Regions from separate parts of the Kitasatospora sp. NPDC088160 genome, predicted to be linked through region 2. Evidence: riboswitches for the same ligand, from Rfam matches in the RefSeq annotation. Region 2 holds a riboswitch; the other holds the start of a gene.

Region 1 (9,711 bases), on a different contig from region 2:
CGGGCCCGGCGGCCGGACCCGCTCTCCCCGAGACTTCCCCCCGAGAAGGTGTCAATCGATGTCAGTCGCCGTGCAGGGCGCCACCGGCAAGGGCAGCCCGGAGCGCGAGCAGCGTCCGGGCCTGCTGGAACGCGTCAAGCGCTCCTACGCCAAGCACTGGTACGCCTACGCGATGATCGCCCCCGTGGTGCTGGTCCTCGGTGCGCTGGTGCTCTACCCGCTGGTCCAGGGCCTCTGGCTCACCCTGACCGACGCCAACAGCCTCAACGTCGCCCGCAAGATCGGCGTCAACGAGATCCCGGCCAGCTACAACTTCGTCGGCTTCCACAACTACGCCGACATCCTGTGGGGCCCCGGCTCGTACGACCGCTTCTGGTCCCACTTCGTCTGGACCATCGCCTGGACGGCCATCTGCGTCCTCCTGCACTACACCCTCGGCCTGGGCCTCGCCCTGCTGCTCAACAAGAAGCTGCGCGGCCGCGCCGTCTACCGGATGCTGCTCATCCTGCCCTGGGCCGTGCCGACCTTCGTCACCGTCTTCTCCTGGCGACTGATGCTGTCCGACGGCGGTGTCGTCAACAGCATGCTCTCCTTCCTCCACCTGCCCGAACCCGGTTGGCTCACCGACCCGTGGGCGCAGAAGTCCGCCGCGATCCTGGTCAACACCTGGGCCGGCGTGCCGTTCATGATGATCTCGCTGCTCGGCGGCCTGCAGTCGATCCCGGCCGAGCTGTACGAGGCCGCCGAGATGGACGGCGCCACGCCGTGGCAGCGCTTCCGGTACGTCACCCTGCCCGGGCTGCGGGCCGTCTCCTCCACCGTCGTCCTGCTCGGCGTGATCTGGACGTTCAACCAGTTCAACGTCATCTTCCTGCTCTTCGGCACCGGTGCGCCCGACGCCCAACTGCTGGTCACCTGGGCCTACCGGCTCGGCTTCGGCCAGATCCCCCGGGACTACGCGCAGTCCGCCGCCTACGGCGTGATCCTGCTGTCCATCCTGATCGTCTTCACCGCCTTCTACCGGCGCTGGCTCGCCCGCAACGAGCAGGCCAACGGCTGAGGCCCCGGACCCAGTTGACCCACGAAGGCAGGTACCCCCGATGAGCACCACCACCGAACTCCCCACCCCCGCGACGACCGTGGCCCCGGCCGCCCGGCCGGCCAAGGTCCGCCGGCGCGGTGAGAGCAGCCTGCTGGCCAGGGCGCTGTCCCACGGCACCCTGATCGTGGCCGGCCTGATCGCGCTGTTCCCGGTGGCGTGGATCCTCTTCGTCTCGCTCGGCCCGGACAAGACCGACTACCTCCACCCCGGCGCGATCCTCGACAAGCTCACGCTGTCGAACTACCACCACGTGCTGTTCGACACGGACTTCTTCACCTGGTTCGGCAACGCCCTGCTGGTCTCCGGCGTCACCACCGTGTTCGGCGTCCTGGTCGCCGCCACCACCGGCTACGCCGTCTCCCGGATGCGCTTCCCCGGCCACCGGCCGCTGATGTGGTCGCTGCTGGTCACCCAGATGTTCCCGATCGCGGTGCTGATCGTGCCGATGTACACGATGCTCTCCGACCTCGGCCTGCTGGACAGCTACCTGGGCCTGATCCTGGTCTACTCGACCACCACCGTGCCGTACTGCGCGTGGCTGCTGAAGGGCTACTTCGACACCATCCCGGTGGAGATCGACGAGGCCGGCCGGGTCGACGGGCTCAGCCCGTTCGGCACCTTCTGGCGGCTGGTGCTGCCGCTCGCCCGCCCGGGCCTGGCGGTGGCCGCCTTCTACTCCTTCCTCACGTACTGGGCCGAGGTGCCGTTCGCCTCCACCTTCATGCTCAGCTCCGACAAGTACACGCTGGCCGTGGGCCTGCAGACCTTCGTCAGCGAGCACGACGCCCAGTGGAACCTGATGGCCGCGACCGCCGTGCTGATCGCGATCCCGTCGGCAGCCTTCTTCTACCTGGTGCAGCGCCACCTGGTCACCGGTCTGACCGCCGGTGCCTCCAAGTCGTAACGCTCCTCGCTCCTCTAGTCCCCAAGGGATACCGTCCATGACCCAGAACCTGGCCGACACCTCCCGGCCTGCCGCCGACGCCGCCGCCCACGAGGCGGTCACCCCGGCTCCTGCGACTGGCGGCGCGTCCAGAGGCTGGTGGCGGGACGCGGTCATCTACCAGGTGTACCCGCGCAGCTTCGCCGACTCCAACGGCGACGGCATGGGTGACCTGCCCGGCATCCGCAGCCGCCTGCCGTACCTGCGCGACCTCGGCGTGGACGCGGTCTGGCTGTCGCCGTTCTACGCCTCGCCGCAGGCGGACGCGGGCTACGACGTCGCCGACTACCGCGCCGTGGACCCGATGTTCGGCAGCCTGCTGGACGCTGACGCGCTCATCCGGGACGCCCACCAGCTGGGGCTGCGGATCATCGTCGACCTCGTCCCGAACCACTCCTCGGACCAGCACGAGTGGTTCCAGCGCGCCCTGCGCGAGGGCCCCGAGTCCCCGCTGCGCGAGCGGTACCACTTCCGCCCCGGCAAGGGCGAGAACGGCGAACTGCCGCCCAACGACTGGGAGTCCATCTTCGGCGGCCCGGCCTGGACCCGCAGCGAGAACCCGGACGGCACCCCCGGCGACTGGTACCTGCACCTGTTCGCCCCCGAGCAGCCCGACTTCAACTGGGAGAACCGGGCCGTCGCCGACGAGTTCCGCTCGATCCTGCGGTTCTGGCTCGACATGGGTGTCGACGGCTTCCGCATCGACGTCGCCCACGGCCTGGTGAAGGCCCCCGGCCTGCCCGACCTCGGCGGCTCCGACCAGCTCAAGCTGCTCGGCAACGACGTCATGCCGTTCTTCGACCAGGACGGCGTGCACGAGATCTACCGCAGCTGGCGCAAGATCCTCGACGAGTACCCGGGCCAGCGGATCGGCGTCGCCGAGGCCTGGACCCCGACCGTCCAGCGCACCGCCAACTACGTGCGCCCCGATGAGCTGCACCAGGCCTTCAACTTCCAGTACCTGGGCACCGGTTGGGACGCCGCCGCGCTGCGCGAGGTGATCGACGTCTCGCTCGACTCGATGCGCCCGGTCGACGCCCCGACCACCTGGGTGCTGTCCAACCACGACGTCACCCGGCACGCCACCCGCTTCGCCAACCCGCCCGGCCTCGGCACCCAGATCCGCACGCCCGGCGACCGCGAGCTCGGCCTGCGCCGCGCCCGCGCCGCCACCCTGCTGATGCTCGCGCTGCCCGGCTCCGCGTACATCTACCAGGGCGAGGAACTCGGTCTGCCGGACGTCACCGACCTGCCGGACGAGGTCCGCCAGGACCCGTCGTTCTTCCGCAAGGCCGGGCAGGACGGCTACCGCGACGGCTGCCGCGTCCCGATCCCGTGGTCCGGCACCGAGGCCCCGTACGGCTTCGGCCCGGTCGCCGGCGGGCCGTCCTGGCTGCCGCAGCCGGCCGAGTGGGCCGAGCTGAGCGTCGAGGCGCAGACCGGCGACCCGGCGTCCACCCTGGAGCTGTACCGCAGCGCGCTCGCCGTCCGCCGCTCCCAGGACGACCTCGGCGCCGGGACGGCCGTGGAGTGGCTGGAGGGCCCCGAGGGGACCCTGACGTTCCGCCGCGGCTCCTTCGTCTGCACCGTCAACGCCACGGACGAGCCGGTCCGGATAGCGGCGCCCGGAAAGCTGCTGCTCTCCTCGGTGGAGCTGGTGGTCGACGGCAGCGAGACGGTGCTCGCGCCGGACAGCACCGGCTGGTGGGCGGTCTGACGTGGTTGCAATAGGCTCTGGGACCGTGACTACGGCGCGACTCTCAGACATCGCGGCGCAGGCGGGGGTCAGCGAAGCCACCGTCTCCCGCGTACTCAACGGCAAGGCGAACGTCTCCGCCGCCACCCGGCAGACCGTGCTGGCGGCGCTCGACGTGCTCGGCTACGAGCGGCCGACCCGACTGCGCCAGCGCAGCGCCGGCCTGATCGGGCTGATCACGCCGGAGCTGAGCAACCCGATCTTCCCCGCACTGGCCCAGGTGATCGAGCAGGTGCTCAGCCGGCACGGGTACACCCCGGTGCTGTGCACCCAGACACCGGGCGGGTCCACCGAGGACGAACTGGTCGAGATGCTGGTCGACCGGGGCGTGGCGGGCATCGTCTTCGTCTCCGGGCTGCACGCCGACTCCACCGCCGACCTCGACCGCTACGCCCGGCTGACCGGGCGAGGGGTGCCGTTCGTGCTGATCAACGGCTACAGCGAGCGGATCGACGCGCCGTTCATCTCGCCGGACGACCGGGCCGCGATGTGGATGGCCGTCCAGCACCTGGCCGAACTCGGGCACGAGCGGATCGGGCTGGCGGTCGGGCAGCGGCGGTACGTGCCGGTGCTGCGCAAGATCGAGGGCTTCACGGCGGCGATGCGCGAGGTGCTGGGACGGAGCCAGGAGGAGGCCGAGGAACTCGTCCACCACACGCTGTTCAGCGTGGAGGGCGGGCACGCGGCGGCCGGCGCGCTGCTGGACAAGGGCTGCACGGCGATCGTCTGCGGCAGCGACATGATGGCGCTCGGGGCGATCCGGGCGGTGCGGCAGCGTGGGCTGTCGGTGCCGCACGACGTCTCGGTGGTCGGCTTCGACGACTCGCCGCTGATCGCCTTCACCGAGCCGCCGCTGACCACGATCCGCCAGCCGGTCGAGGCGATGGCGACCGCGGCGGTGGACGCGCTGCTGGAGGAGGTCGGCGGAAACGCCGTCCAGCGCGGGGAGTTCATGTTCCAGCCGGAGCTGGTCATGCGTGGGTCCACGGGGGCCTGCGCGCGCTGAGGACGGTCAACGGACGGGCCCCGGAGAGCAGTTGCTCTCCGGGGTCCGTTGTGTGCCGCCCGGGTGCCGGGTCAGCCGTCAGTTGTCGGCTGTCACCCGTCGGTCGTGCTCAGACCCGGCCGGCGAAGTCCGGCGCCCAGTTGGCGACGGTCTGCAGGCGCACGCCCGAGCTCGGGTTGGCGGCCTCGACGTACTGGCCGCCGCCGATGTAGATCGCGACGTGGTAGACGCCGGAGTTCTGGCCGTTGTTGGACCAGAACAGCAGGTCGCCCGCCTGCAGGCTGTCCAGCGAGACGCGGGTGCTGGCGGCGGCCTGGTCGGCGGCGACGCGCGGGACGGAGACGCCCGCGGCGCGCAGCGCGGCCTGGGTCAGGCCGGAGCAGTCCCAGCCGCCGTTGCCGGTACCGCCGTAGACGTACGCCTGGCCGACCTTCGACTGGGCGAAGGAGACCGCGGCGGCCATGCTGCCGGTGGCGGCCGGGGTCTGAGCCGGGGTCTGAGCCTGGGCGGCCGGCTTGGAGGCCGGCTTGGAGGCCGGCTTGGTGGCCGGGGCCTGGGGCTGGGCGGCCGGCTTGGCGCTCGCGACAGCGCCGTTGGAGGTCTGGCCGGACTTCTGCGAGCGGTCGAACCAGGTGAAGTCCGAGCCGGACGTGGCCGACGAGCCGGAGCCGGACCGGTCGGCCTGAGCCGACTGCTGGGCCTGGCCGCCGTCCTTGAACGAGAGGCGCTGGCCCGGGTAGATGGAGTCCGGGCCCTCGGTCAGGGTGCCGCGGTTGAGTTCGTACAGCCGCTGCCAGCCGCCCTGGAGGTTGTGCTTGTCGGCGATCGAGGACAGCCAGTCGCCGGAGGCGACGGTGTAGTCGTCGGCCTGGGGCTGGGCGCTGTTCCGGGCCTGGCTCTGGCCCTTCTGGGCCGAGGTGCCGTTGGTGGAGTCGGCGGGGGCCTGCGCCTGGTCCTGGGCCGGTGCGGCCGGCTTGGCGGGCTTCGCGGCCGGGGCCGGGGTCTGGGTCTGCGCGGGCTTGGCGGCCGGGGCGGCCGGCTTCGCGGCGGGCTTGGTGGCGGTCGAACCGGCAGCCGAGCCGGTGGTCGAGCCGGCCGAGGTGTCGACGGCGGCCGGGGTGCCGCCCTTGGTCAGGCCGGCCTGGACCGAGCACACCGGCCAGGCGCCGGGGCCCTGCGAGGCGAGGACCTTCTCGGCGACGGCGATCTGCTGGTCCTTGGTGGCCTGGTTGGCCTGGGGGGCGTAGGCGGTGCCGCCGAAGGCGGCCCAGGTGCTGGAGGTGAACTGCAGGCCGCCGTAGAAGCCGTTGCCGGTGTTGATGCTCCAGTTGCCGGTGCTCTCGCACTGGGCGACCTTGTCCCAGGTGGCGACGGAGGCGGCGGAGGCGGTGCCGGAGGTGAGGCAGGGGATGGTGAGGCCGACGCCCGCGACGCCGACGGCGGCGATCACGCGTCGGGTACGACTGGACAGACGGGTGCCGTTGGTGGGCAGCATGAAGACGCAGTCCTCTCCCACGCCTGCGAGGTGAGCTGTCGGATTCGGGCTGGAGTTGCCCGGCCGCGCTGTGGGCGCGGCTTCACCCCTAGCCCTGGATCGTTCCGGGGAACGGTCCGGGGCGACTTACCTGTGGGTCCCCCGCTCCTGCCGTGGTGCGTTTTCGCGCTGCCAGGACATCCGACGGCAGGACTCGGCGTCGCGGATGAACTGGGTTCGTGTGGCCACGAACGGGGAGCACGTTAAGCAGACTTAAGTTCAAACTGCAAACACCTGTGACGCGCATCACGGTTTGGCGAGAACGGTCGTTCCCCTCACTTGTCATGATCGGAAATGACCGATTTCCGGCAACGCTGCGAAGGGTGCGCGCAACTGTCTGCGTTTCAGGAGGCGGGTGACGGTGGGTCGGGTCGCCCGGGGGCCTGCCCGCCGGGAGAGCGGCGTGTCCGCACTGTGGCCGTCGGGGGGTGCGTCGAGCGATGGTGAACAAATGCGGATAGAACGGACATCACACCTATTCGTCCTTTAACTCCCTTACGGGACAAGCGGGAAGGGCCCGGAACGGCTACGTTCCGGGCCCTTCACACGTGCGGTGACCGCTACTACTGGCCGGCCGACTCCTCGGCGGCGGCGTGAGCGGCGTGAGCGGCGCGACCACCCCGGCCGGAGTGGTCGGCGTGGGTGCCCTCGGCGGCCTCCGCCGCCTCGGCCTCGGCCTGCGCCAGGGCCTCGGGGGAGGGCGCCGGCAGCGCGGCCAGGTAGGTGGAGGCGATCAGCTGGCCGACCGTCGGGTAGGCGCCCAGCGGCGCCGCGGACGGGCAGCCGGTCTCCTCGGCGGCCGTGGCGAGCAGCTCGGAGTCGGCCTCCGGCCCGATCACCAGCGGGGCCAGCGCCGGGCGCTGGGAGCCGGTCTCCTTGAGGTGGTTGACGGCCGCGGCGACCGAGCCCGGCACGTCGAGCGCGGCGGGCACGACCGGGACGGCCAGCCGGGCCGCCAGCAGGACACCGGTGATGCCGGCAGCGGCAGCGGCCTCCTCGCCGCCGACGGTGGTCAGCACGACGCCGTCCGCGGCGGTCGCGATGGCGAACAGCCGGGCCCGGTCGGCACGCGCCAGGCCGGCCTCGGACAGGCGCACGTGCACGGCCTCGGCGAGCAGCGGGTGCGGGCCGAGCACGTCGGTGACGGGGGCTCCGTACTCGGCGGCGAGGGCGTGGAGTTCGGTCAGGAATCCGTGCGGGCCGGGTACCAGCGGCACCAGGACCGGCGCGGGCAGGCCGGCCTCGGCGGCCATGGCCAGCAGTTCGGCGACGGTGCGGTCGTCGCTGTCGGCGCCCTGGGCGGCTTCGCCCGGGAGGTAGCCGACGGCGGTCTGGATGTCGCCCTGCTCGCTGCGGACGATCGACAGCAGCTCCTCGACGACCGAGCGGGACTCGGGCCCGGCGGTCGCGGGCACGGCGAGCACCAGGGCCGGGGATCCGGCCGGGATCTCGGGGCGCTCGGGGCGGCGGTGGCGCCCCCGCGCACGGGAGCCTGGAGTGCGGACGGGCAGTGGCGCGCCCGGGATGGCTGCGGTGCTCATGCCGGAGATCGTAGGACATCGGCCCGTCAGGCCTGCATTCGGCTGCCGTTCGAGTTTCACGTGGTCATGGCGGGTGCGCCGCGCTCCCGTCGTGTCCGTCCGGGCGGTTTGCCCGCAATCCGGACATATCTCACCCAGCCTTCGAGCGATCACCGCTGGTTGCCCTGACGTGTCCGACGGGGCGTCGAGTTGCTTCTGTGGCGCGTGAGATGTCTCACAGCCGGGAGGTCGCCTGACGGAGGGTCACGAAGGCGCGACTCCGGGCGTCTGAAGATCAACATTCAGCGGGGAATCGCTCACGGCCGGTTATCGAGAATCTGGCGATTCACTCGGCTATGTCCGTTTACGTACCGTCAGGAGAAGGGTCCGTGAAGAGTTCAGAACTGCCGGTGAAAGGCCTCGTGCACCTGCAATGTCCCGTGCTGATGCACGTGCACAGCAGCTATCATCGCGTCAAGTGAGGCGTTGTGCCGGGCCGGTACGGGGCCGGTCCGTTCGTTCGGCGGGTGCCGGGAGCGCCGCGCTGGACGACCACTCCGGAGCTCTTCGGGAGATTTCTATGCACGACTCGCAGGACACGTACGGCTCGTACGACACCTACAACGGGATGGCGGCCGCCGACCTCAAGGGGGTTGTCTGGCAGAAGAGCCTGCACAGCAACTCCCAGGGGAACTGCGTCGAGTTCGCGGCCCTGCCGGGGGGCGATGTGGCGATGCGCAACTCGCGCTTCCCGGAAGGTCCGGCGCTCATCTACACCCGGGCCGAGATCGCCGCCCTGCTGCTGGGGGCCAAGGACGGGGAGTTCGACCACCTGGCGGTCTGACCGGCCGCCGTCCTGCCATCGGGGGGCCGTCGTGGGTGCTGACACCGCGACGGCCTTTGTCTTGTCCGGGGCCGGTCCGGGGCCACATGACGGGCGCTCTCGTGGCGGGCGCTCTCGTGGCGGCCGTTCTCGCGGCCGACCGCGCGCAGGTGTGGCGGGTGGTCCCGCGCACGGCTGGGGGCCCGGACGTGGACGGGAGTCGGGCCGCCGGGGTGCCCGGCCGTCGGTCCGGCCGGCTCGTCCGGGAGACAGGCCCGGGAATCGTCGCGGGAATCGCCCTGAGGGCTGGGCCGGAGCCCGTGGCGCACCTGTGCCAGGCCCGTCGATCCGCTCCGCGGAGCCCGGGGTGCGGTCCTCCCGGGGCCTCCCTCGGCCGGCCGCGCGCCGCCTGGCGCTAGGCCGAGCGCCGGTGCCGTCCACCGAGTTCGGAACCGGTGGCCGGCTCCGCCTCGAACAGGGCCCAGACCACCTTGCCGCTGCCCAGCGGGTGCCAACCCCAGGAGCGGCTGAAGGACTCCACCAGGTGCAGTCCGCGGCCGGACTCGGCGACGAAGTCCGCCTCCCGGGCGACCGGGCCGATGCAGCTCGGGTCGCTCACCGCGCAGACCACCTGGGGGGAGCGGTGGACCAGGCTTATTCGGATCGGCAGCCGGCCCTCAGGGGTCGGCTGTATGGGAAAGTCGTACTCGCCCTGGACGCCACCCGCAGGGTCGGGCCGTGCGCCGATCGCATGCCGCAGTGCGTTGGTCACCAGCTCCGAGGCCACCAGCGCGACGTCGTCGAACAGCTCCATCAGGCCCCAGCGCTGAAGAGAGGTTCTGGCGAAGTCGCGCGCGGTTCTGACGGCTTCGAAGCGAGGAGCGAGCGTACAGGTGACCACATGGGGGTCAACCGCCAAAGCCGTACCGGTGCTCATGAAGAGCTCCTCCCATAAGGGGGCGGACACGGCTGGACCCGCCGGGGTCATGCCGGTCACCTCCGACTCGCTCGGCCGCTCGGCCGCCCC
Region 2 (9,711 bases):
CGGAAGAAGGTGCGCTCGCTGGAGAGCGACACCCGCCGGGCGCAGGCCGAGACCAGGCGGCTGACCGCCGAGCTGGAGGCCGCGAGGGCGCAGGCGGCCGCCGAGCGTGGCGCCGCGGAGTCCGAGGCACGGCGGCTGCGGCACCGGGTCGGCGAGCTGGAGACGGCGGCCGAGCAGGGCCGCCGGTCGGCCCGCGAGGGCCGCAGCGTCGAGGACATGCGGCTGCGGCTGCTGCTGGACACGGTGCTGCAGTCGGCGCAGGGGCTCCAGCGGGAGCTGGCGCTGCCGGTCTCCCAGATCCGGCCGGGGGACCTGGTGGAGGCGGTGGTGCCGGGTGCGGCCTCGCCGCACGACGTGGCCCGGCGCGGTCTGGCCGACGACGATCCGGCGCTGCTGGACCAGCTGCTGGCGATCCCGCAGGTGCACCTGGTGGTGGACGGCTACAACGTGACCAAGACGGGCTATCCGACGCTGCCGCTGGAGCAGCAGCGGATCCGGCTGCTGGGCGGGCTGGCGATGCTGGCCCAGCGCACGCAGGCGGAGGTCACCTGCGTGTTCGACGGGCAGGACCTGGACGTTCCGGTGATCATGGCGCCACCGCGCGGGGTGCGGGTGCGGTTCAGCCGGACCGGCGAGACCGCGGACGAGCTGATCCGCCGTCTGGTGCGGGCCGAGCCGCAGGGTCGTCCGGTGGTGGTGGTGTCCACCGACCGGGAGGTCGCGGAGGGCGTGCGGAAGGCTGGCGCGCGCCCCGTGGCTTCCGTTCTGCTGCTGAACCGGCTGGCGCGGCCCTGACGGCTGCCGCGGCGGGATGACGCCTGGTCAGCGCCCGGTTTGCGGCGGTGTGCACATCCAGTGAAGCCTGCGGGGGAAGTGGAGTTCACGCCTTCGGGGGAGTGGCAAAACCCGTGGATCTTCCCTAGGGTGTGGCGTCAAACCTATTTTCCGGATTCTCACCTGATCGGGTGAGGCCGATGGAAGAAGGAGCAATTCCCTTGGCCTCCCACCGCCGTCCCAAGCAGCCGAGCCGCGCCCGGGTCTCCGTGCTCACCGCTGCCGCGGCGACCGCGGTCGCCCTCTCCGCGCAGGTCGCCGCGCACGCCGCGCCCCAGCCGAGCAAGAGCGACGTCAAGGCGCAGATCGACCAGCTCCAGCAGGACCAGGAGCAGGCGGCGGAGAAGTACAACGGCGCCAAGGAGCGGGCCGACCAGCTCCGCAAGCAGTCCGACCAACTGCAGGACAAGGTGGCCCGCAGCCAGGACGAGATGACCCAGCTCCAGACCGGCCTGGCCGGCGTGGCGGGCGAGCAGTACCGCACCGGCGGCATCGACCCGTCCGTCCAGCTGATGCTCTCCTCGGACCCGTCGGGCTACCTGGAGAAGGCGTCCAGCGCCCAGCAGGCCAGCGCCAGCGAGTCGGAGGCGCTCAAGGGACTGCTGGACCAGCAGCGCCGGCTGGACCAGGAGAAGTCCGAGGCCGCCGCCGTCCTGGCCTCGCTCGACTCCACCACCAAGGACCTGAACCAGGCCAAGACGGACGTCAACCAGAAGCTGAAGGCCGCGCAGGACCTGCTGAACTCGCTCAGCGCCTCCGACCGCGCCGCGCTGCGGGCCCAGCAGCAGCAGGACGACCGCGCCTCGCGCGGCAGCGACCGTGCCGACCTCGGCAGCCTCCCGCAGGCCGGCGGCTACGCGGGCGTGGCCGTGGCCAAGGCGATGAGCAAGCAGGGCTCGCCGTACGTGTGGGGCGCCACCGGCTCGACCACCTTCGACTGCTCGGGCCTGATGGTCTGGGCGTACGGCCAGGCCGGCGTCTCGCTGCCGCGCACCTCGCAGGAGCAGGGCAACGTCGGCACCAGGGTCTCGCTGGACCAGGCCCAGCCGGGCGACCTGGTCATCTACGGCGCCGACCGGCACCACGTCGGGATGTACATCGGCAACGGCATGGTGGTGCACGCGCCGCACACCGGCGACGTGGTGAAGGTGATGAAGGTCGACGCGATGCCGATCAACACGATCCGCCGGGTCTGACGGCCCGACACGCCCGAAGGGCCCCGTCCGGGCCTGTGATCCACGCCACCCTCCGACCGGGGGTGGCGTTCGGGTTTTGTCCGCAGCGCGAGTCCCCGGTGAAGAGTGATCAGCTTTGCGTACGACGGTGATCACTATGTGTCATATTCACAAAAGAACTTTGGTCTTCTTCCGTCTTTTTTCTGACAAGGATTTGAACGGATCACGGTTCAGTTACTAGGGTCGTGCCCCGAACCACCGCACTCCCGATCGCCCAGCCAGGGTGACGGCGGTGGTTTCCGTCGAGTTCGTGACGCAGCGGGGCGGGCCCAGTGCCTGCCCGACGGGGAGCCCAGCAGTCGGGGGTGCTGTCGAACGGAGCCGGGGAACCACGTTCCTCCGGGGTGAATCGGCGCCAGGTCGGCCGGTGGAACGGCCGTGAGGCGTCGTAGGGCACGCTTCCGGCCCGAACCCGTCAGCTCACCCGGTAGACGGCGTAGGAAGAAGGAGTCCGCCTTCGTGGCGTCCCATCGTCGTCCCAAGCCCGCCAGTCGCACCCGGGTCTCGATCCTGACCGGCTTCGCCGCGGCGGCCGTCGCGCTGTCCGCGCAGTCCGGCGCCCACGCCGACCCGCAGCCGACCAAGGACCAGGTCAAGGAGCAGGTCGACCAGCTCAACGAGCAGGCCGAGGTCGCGACCGAGAAGCTCAACGCCGCCCAGGAGAAGCAGCAGCAGTTGCAGAAGCAGGTCACCGACCTGCAGGACCAGGTGGCGCGGCAGCAGGGGCAGGTGACCGACCTCCAGGGCGGCCTGGCCGAGATCGCCGGCGAGCAGTACCGCAACGGCGGCATATCCCAGACCGTCCAGCTGATGTTCTCCGCCAGCCCGGACACCTTCCTGAGCCAGGCCGACACGCTGAACCAGGCCGGCGGCACCCAGAAGGGCCAGCTCAAGCAGCTCCAGGACGAGCAGCGCAAGCTCGACCAGGTGCGCTCCGAGGCCCAGGGCAAGCTCGCCGAGATGGAGACCACCACCCAGCAGCTGAAGAGCGCCAAGGACGAGGTCCAGGGCAAGCTCAAGGCCGCGCAGGACCTCTTCAACACCCTGTCCGAGCAGGAGCGCCAGGCGATCCGCGCGGCCGAGGAGAAGGCCGCCGCCGAGGCCAAGTCGAAGGCCGACGCCGCCGCGAAGGCCGCCCAGCAGCAGGCGGCGGCCCAGCAGGCCGCCGACCGCTCCTCCCGCGACAACAGCCGCACCGACCTGAGCGCGTCGCAGGCCCCCGCCGCGCCGGTCACCAAGCCGAGCGCCGGCAGCTCGCGCGGCGCCGCGGCGCTGTCCATCGCCGCCTCCAAGATCGGCAGCCCGTACGTCTACGGCGCCTCCGGCCCCGGCTCCTTCGACTGCTCGGGCCTGATGGTCTGGGCGTTCAACCAGGTCGACGTCTCGCTGCCGCGCACCTCGCAGGAGCAGGCCCACGCCGGTACCCGGATCGGCACCGACCTCTCCCAGGCCCAGCCCGGCGACCTGCTGATCTTCTACGGGGACGCCCACCACGTCGGCATCTACGCGGGCAACGGCCAGGTGCTGCACGCGCCCAAGCCGGGCGCGTCGGTCCGCTACGAGGCCGTCGGCAACATGCCGCTGACCTCCATCGTGCGGGTCTGATCCCCGCTCAGGCCCTCCCAGGCCCGGCCTTCCACCACGGAAGGCCGGGCCTGTGGCTTTTCCGGCGCATCGGACTGATGTCCGATTGCGGGTCAAATATTCGGGTTGGCAGGGGTTTGGACTCGGTTGCCCGGACTCGCTAACGTCTGCCACCGGACTCCGCTTCCAGGGCCGCCCGCGTTGGGGCGGCGGCGGGGCCCACCGCCGGATCGGAGCCGCTGCCGCCATGCCCGTGCACCGTCGTTCCCAACTGCTCGTCCGTGCGCTGGTGCTGACCGCGGCCGCCGCCACCGCCCTGGGTGTGACGACGGGCGGCAGCGCCCAGGCCGCCCCCGCCGCGCCGGACACGCCCACCCGCAAGGACGTCAAGGCGCAGGTGGAGCAGCTCTACGGCGAGGCCGAGCAGGCGTCCGAGAAGTACAACGCCGCCCAGGAGGCGCAGCAGCGGCTCCAGGGCGAGACGACCGTCCTCCAGGGCGAGATCGCCGTCGCCCAGGACCAGCTCAACCAGTTGCGCGGCGACCTCGCCACCGTGGCCGGCGCCGAGTACCGCGGCGGCGGCATGGCCCAGACCGTCCAGCTGATGCTCTCCACCGACCCGGAGGGCTACCTGTCCCGGGCCCGCACCCTCGACCAGGCCGCCGAGCGGCAGCAGGAGACCCTGCACGAACTGGCCACCCGCCAGCGCCGGCTCGACCAGCGCCGCACCGAGACCGCCGGCAAGCTCGCCGAACTCGACCAGGCCCGCCGCTCGCTCGCCGACAGCAAGCAGCAGATCCAGCAGCGGCTCACCGAGGCCCAGCGGCTCCTCAACAGCCTGGGCGTCGCCGAGCGGGCCCGGATGGCCGCCCAGGACGCCCGGGAGGCCGAGCAGCGCGCCACCCGGGGCACCGACCGGCTGGACCTCGGCACGGCCCCGCCCGCCTCCGAGCGCGGGGCGGCCGCGCTGGCGGCCGCGGTGCGGATGATCGGCTCGCCCTACCTCTACGGATCCACCGGGCCCCGCGCCTTCGACTGCTCCGGTCTGATGTACTACAGCTGGCGGCAGGCCGGAGTGACCCTGCCGCGCACCTCGCAGGCCCAGGCGTACGCCGGGCAGCGGGTCAGCCTCTCCGAAGCGCGGCCGGGAGACCTGGTGATCTTCTACCGGGACATGCACCACGTCGGGATGTACGCCGGCGGCGGGGTGATCGTGCACGCCCCCTACCCGGGCGCCAAGGTCCGCTACGAGAGCGTCAACGCGATGCCGGTCGCGGGGGTGGTCCGGCTCTGAGCCCGGCACCGTCCGACCCCGACGCCCCCCACCCGATAGACGGCGCCCGCCGGACGCTGTCCCGGCGCGGTGCGCTGCTGCTCGCGGCCGGCGGGCTGGCCCAGCTGTCGCTGCCGCCGGCGGCCCCGGCGGACCCCTCCGCGGCCGGGTGGGCGTCGGACCGGTGGGCGTCGGACCGGCGGGCCGAGGTGGCCGCGCTGCTGGACGCGCGGGCCCGGGCGCTGCCCTCCTGGTCCGGACCGGCGGCGATCGAGGCCGGCTACCGCAACCTGGTGCTCGGCGCGGACGCCGGACCGGAGCGGCTCACGGCCGCCGCCGACCTGGCGGTCCGGATCACCGGGTACGACGACTACCCGGTGGTGTACCCGCGCCGGATCGACCTGGTCCTGGCCGGCGGCGGCTGGCGGGTCGACCGGGAGGAGAGTGCGAGCGGGCCCCCGGCGCTCTGGGACCTCGGCTCCGCCCGGTCCGCGGCGGGCGCGCACTGCCTGGTGCTCGGACTGGCCGACGGGCCCGACCCGGCCGGTCTGGTCGCGGTGGCCGACCGGGCCGCACCCGCCGTGAGCGAGGTCTGGGGCACCGGCTGGGCGGGCCGCCTGCTGCTCGAAGTACCCGCCACCGCCGAGCAGTTCGCCCGGCTGCTGGAGGTCGACCCGGCGGGCTGGGCGGGCATGGCGGCGGTCACCTCGGCCGCCCCCGGCGCGCCCTGGCACACCCCCGCCGACCGGGTGCTGGTCAACCCCGGCACGTTCGAGCGGCTCAGCGACTTCGGCCGGCAGGTGGTCGTCACCCACGAGGCCACCCACGTCGCGACCAGGGCCGACACCCGGGCCTGGACACCGCTCTGGCTCTCCGAGGGCGTCGCCGACTGGACCGCCTACCGGGGCTCCGGCCGGCGCCCGCAGCAGATCGCCCCCGAGCTGGCCCGGGACGTCGCCGCCGGCCGGCTGCCCACCGCGCTGCCCGCCGACCGGGACTTCACCGCGGGGGCCGACGGCATCGCCCAGGCGTACGAGCAGGCCTGGCTCGCCTGCGAGCTGATCGCCCGGCGCTACGGGCCCGAGCGGCTCGTGGCGTTCTACCGGGCGGTCGGCGCGGCCGACGGGGAGGGGGCGGACCGGGACCACCGGCTGGACCGGCTGCTCCGGGCCGGACCGGGCGTCGGCCTGGCCGAGTTCACCCGGCTCTGGCTGGACGAGGTGGCCGCGCTGCGCGATTAGGTCCTGTCCGGCGTCGCGGGCCCGGCAGGATCGGCCGGACAGGGCCTGACGGCGCGCGCGGCGTTCAGCGCCGCTGCCTGGCCGGGGTGCCGGGCCGCTGCCTGGCCGGGGTACCGGGCCGGTCGATGCCGTCCAGCAGGTCCTGCTCGTAGGCGATGCCGGGGCGCACCGGGTAGGCGCCGGCGGGCACCGGCTCGGGCTTGGCCAGCACCACCGTCGCCGGGAGCTGTGCCGGGCCGCGGGTGGCGCGCCAGAGCCGGACGCAGGAGAGCACGGTGGCGGCCAGCAGCAGCAGGTTGCGCAGGCTGAGCACGGTGACGCCCCAGGGCTCGCTGGCGAGGATCCGGCTGAACATCAGCGGGAACTCGGCCAGCGTCAGCGGGCAGGCGAGCAGGATCAGCAGGGCCACCGGCCGCTGGCTGCTGCCGCGCACGGTCAGGCAGACGGCGGCGACGCCGATCAGCCAGACCAGGTACTGCGGGCTGATCACCCGGCTGGTGACGGTGAAGATGAGCAGCGCGCTGAGCGCCGCGTCGTACATGGTGGCCGCGTTGCGGCGCTTGGCGGTGAAGCGCCAGAGCAGCAGCCAGGCGAAGCCCAGCACGGTGCCGGCCATCATCACCTTGCTGATCACGGGGACCCACGGCCCGAGCATCTCCGGGGAGCCGTAGTTCATGGTGACCCTGCCGTCCCAGGCGTCCGCGAGCCGGGCGAAGTGCAGCGGCAGCGCGCCGAGCGACTCCACCTCGATGCCGCGCTCCTTCTGGAAGGCGAGGAAGCCGAAGGCGCCGTTCATCCCGGCCGCGAGCAGGAAGCCCACCGAGACGGCGGTGGCCGCGGCCAGCGTCCAGGCGCGGCGGGTGCGGCGGCCGGAGGGGGTGCCGATCAGGGCGAGCAGCGGCCAGATCTTGATGATCCCGCCCAGGCCGAGCAGCATCCCGCCGATCGCCGGGCGGCGGATCAGCGCCAGCAGGCCGGCCAGGGCGATCGCGGTGACGATGATGTCCAGCCGGTTGTAGACCATCGGGCCGAGCAGCGGCACGGCCACCACCCACATCCAGGCGCCGGTCAGTGCCCGGCCCCGGCGCAGTCCGGTGCGGACCAGCAGGGCGGTGGCGGCGACGTCGGCGATCCCGCAGATCACCCAGAAGGAGACCAGGTACGACCAGGGCAGCAGGCCGGGCAGCAGGATCACCAGGGCCGCGCCGGGCGGGTACTGCCAGGTCACGTCGTCGAACGGGAAGGTGCCGGTCTGCAGGACGCCGTACCAGGCGTGGTAGATCATCCAGACGTCGGCGGTGATGTCCCCGCCGAGCCCCTTGACCACGCCGGTCATCAGCAGCACCAGCACCGTCCGGGTGGCCACCCAGGTGGCACCGAGTGCGGCGAGCGCCCCGAACGGCCGGCCGGGGGCACGGGCCGGCTCCTGCCGGGCGGCCGGCGTCGGGCCGGGGCCGGCCGCGCCGCTGGGTGTACCGGACTCGGTGGCCGGGGCCAACTCCACTGCGCTCCCTCGTTCGTCTCGGACGTCCCACCGGAGGCGCCGCGCGACGGACGCCCGGGCGGTCGGAGGGGCGGGCACGGCACGCTTGGCCGGGCCGCCACCGGCCGCCTAGGTTCTAGGACTGACCCGGGGGTGAAACGGTTGCCGTGCGCGGATCCGTTCCCGGCGGGTCATGGTGTTGACCTATCGTACGGATCACCCAGCGGTACACCGAGCACCCCCCGACAAGCGAGCCGTGGCCTGAATGCACCGAACCTTGATCGTCACCAACGACTTCCCGCCCCGCCCCGGCGGCATCCAGGCCTTCGTGCACAACATGGCTGTGCGTCAGCCCGCCGGGAGCATCGTGGTGTACGCCTCCACCTGGCGGGACGGCAGCGAGGTGGCCCGCTTCGACGCCGAGCAGCCGTTCCCGGTGATCCGGGACCGGACGAAGGTGATGGTTCCCACACCGCGGGTCACCCGGCGGGCCGCCGAGATCCTGCGGGCGGAGAAGTGCGACTCGGTCTGGTTCGGCGCCGCCGCCCCGCTCGGGCTGATGGCGCCCGCGCTGCGCCGGGCCGGTGCGGCGCGGCTGCTCGGCATGACCCACGGGCACGAGGCCGCCTGGGCCCAGCTGCCGGCCGCCCGGCAGCTGCTGCGGCGGATCGGCGCGGGCACCGACGTGCTGACCTACCTGGGGGAGTACACCCGGTCCCGGATCGCGGGCGCGGTCGGGCCGCAGGCCGCGGCCCGGATGGTGCAGCTGCCGCCGGGCGTGGACGAGACGACCTTCCACCCGGGCTCGGGGGGCGCCGAGGTGCGTCGCCGGCTCGGGCTGGCGGACCGGCCGGTGGTGGTCTGCGTCTCCCGGCTGGTGCCGCGCAAGGGCCAGGACACGCTGATCGAGGCGATGCCGCAGATCCTCGCCGACGTGCCGGACGCCGTGCTGCTGATCGTCGGCGGCGGCCCGTACCGGGCGGACCTGGAGAAGCTGGCCGACGCCAAGGGGGTCCGGGCCTCGGTGCGCTTCACCGGCTCGGTGCCGTGGGAGGAACTGCCCGCCCACTACGGGGCCGGGGACGTCTTCGCGATGCCCTGCCGGACCAGGCGCGGGGGGCTGGACGTCGAGGGCCTGGGCATCGTCTACCTGGAGGCCTCGGCGACCGGTCTGCCGGTGGTCGCCGGCGACTCCGGCGGCGCGCCGGACGCGGTGCTGGAGGGCGAGACCGGGTACGTGGTGCCGGGCGGCTCGGCCGCCGCGGCCGCCGAGCGGATCGTCCGGCTGCTGGGCGACGAGGAGCTGCGGCGGCGGATGGGCGAGGCCGGGCGGCGCTGGGTGGAGCGCTCCTGGCGCTGGGACCTGCTGGCCGGGCGGCTGACCTCGCTGTTGGCGGCCTAGACCGGGCTCGGACCCGTGAGCGGGCCCCGTCTCCTTCGCCGGAGGCGGGGCCCGTACCCGGCTACTTCTGGTAGATCGCCTCGATGTCGGCGGCGAAGTCCTTCAGCACGAGGTTGCGCTTGAGCTTGAGGGAGGGCGTCAGGTGGCCGCTCTCCTCGGAGAACTCGGTGTCCAGCAGGCGGAACTTCTTGACCGCCTCGGCGTGCGAGACGGCCGCGTTGCCGTCGTCCACCGCGGCCTGGAGGGCGGCCAGCAGGTCCGGATCCTGGCTCAGCTCGGCCACCGTGGCGGTGGCGGGCTTGCCGTTGAGCTCCTTCCACTTGGGGAAGAAGTCCGGGTCGACGGTGACCAGGCAGGCCACGAAGGGCTTGCGGTCGCCGACCACCATGACCTCGCCGACCAGTGCGTGCGCCCGGATGCGGTCCTCGATCACGGCCGGGGCGACGTTCTTGCCGCCCGCGGTGACGATGATCTCCTTCTTGCGGCCGGTGATGGTCAGGTAGCCCTCGGAGTCGAGCGAGCCGAGGTCGCCGGTGGCGATCCAGCCGTCCTTGAGGGTGTCGGCGGTGGCCTGCGGGTTGTTCCAGTAGCCGGTGAAGACGTGCGGGCCCTTGAAGAAGACCTCGCCGTCCTCGGCGATCCGCACCGAGGCACCGGGG

Evidence for each region. Region 2 has a riboswitch for cyclic di-AMP ahead of ACIOGZ_RS27870 (NlpC/P60 family protein). Riboswitches for the same ligand answer to the same signal wherever they lie in the genome.
Region 1: linked by a shared signal. The riboswitch ahead of ACIOGZ_RS02350 (transglycosylase family protein) and the one ahead of ACIOGZ_RS27870 (NlpC/P60 family protein) in region 2 are both predicted to bind cyclic di-AMP.

The regions. Positions count from the first base shown of each region.
Region 1 covers NZ_JBIUSS010000001.1:554,544-564,254, forward strand. The annotation lists gene ACIOGZ_RS02330 (sugar ABC transporter permease) at 59-1,060, shown strand; gene ACIOGZ_RS02335 (carbohydrate ABC transporter permease) at 1,101-2,006, shown strand; gene ACIOGZ_RS02340 (glycoside hydrolase family 13 protein) at 2,044-3,762, shown strand; gene ACIOGZ_RS02345 (LacI family DNA-binding transcriptional regulator) at 3,788-4,807, shown strand; gene ACIOGZ_RS02350 (transglycosylase family protein) at 4,917-6,323, opposite strand; cyclic di-AMP (ydaO/yuaA leader) riboswitch at 6,310-6,470, opposite strand; gene ACIOGZ_RS02355 (hypothetical protein) at 6,905-7,882, opposite strand; gene ACIOGZ_RS02360 (DUF397 domain-containing protein) at 8,442-8,705, shown strand; gene ACIOGZ_RS02365 (ATP-binding protein) at 9,100-9,621, opposite strand.
Region 2 covers NZ_JBIUSS010000019.1:117,177-126,887, reverse strand. The annotation lists gene ACIOGZ_RS27880 (NYN domain-containing protein) at 1-795, shown strand, start outside; gene ACIOGZ_RS27875 (NlpC/P60 family protein) at 996-2,030, shown strand; cyclic di-AMP (ydaO/yuaA leader) riboswitch at 2,369-2,518, shown strand; gene ACIOGZ_RS27870 (NlpC/P60 family protein) at 2,529-3,674, shown strand; gene ACIOGZ_RS27865 (NlpC/P60 family protein) at 3,901-4,947, shown strand; gene ACIOGZ_RS27860 (hypothetical protein) at 5,136-6,167, shown strand; gene ACIOGZ_RS27855 (glycosyltransferase 87 family protein) at 6,232-7,671, opposite strand; gene ACIOGZ_RS27850 (glycosyltransferase family 4 protein) at 7,916-9,052, shown strand; gene ACIOGZ_RS27845 (long-chain fatty acid--CoA ligase) at 9,114-9,711, opposite strand, start outside.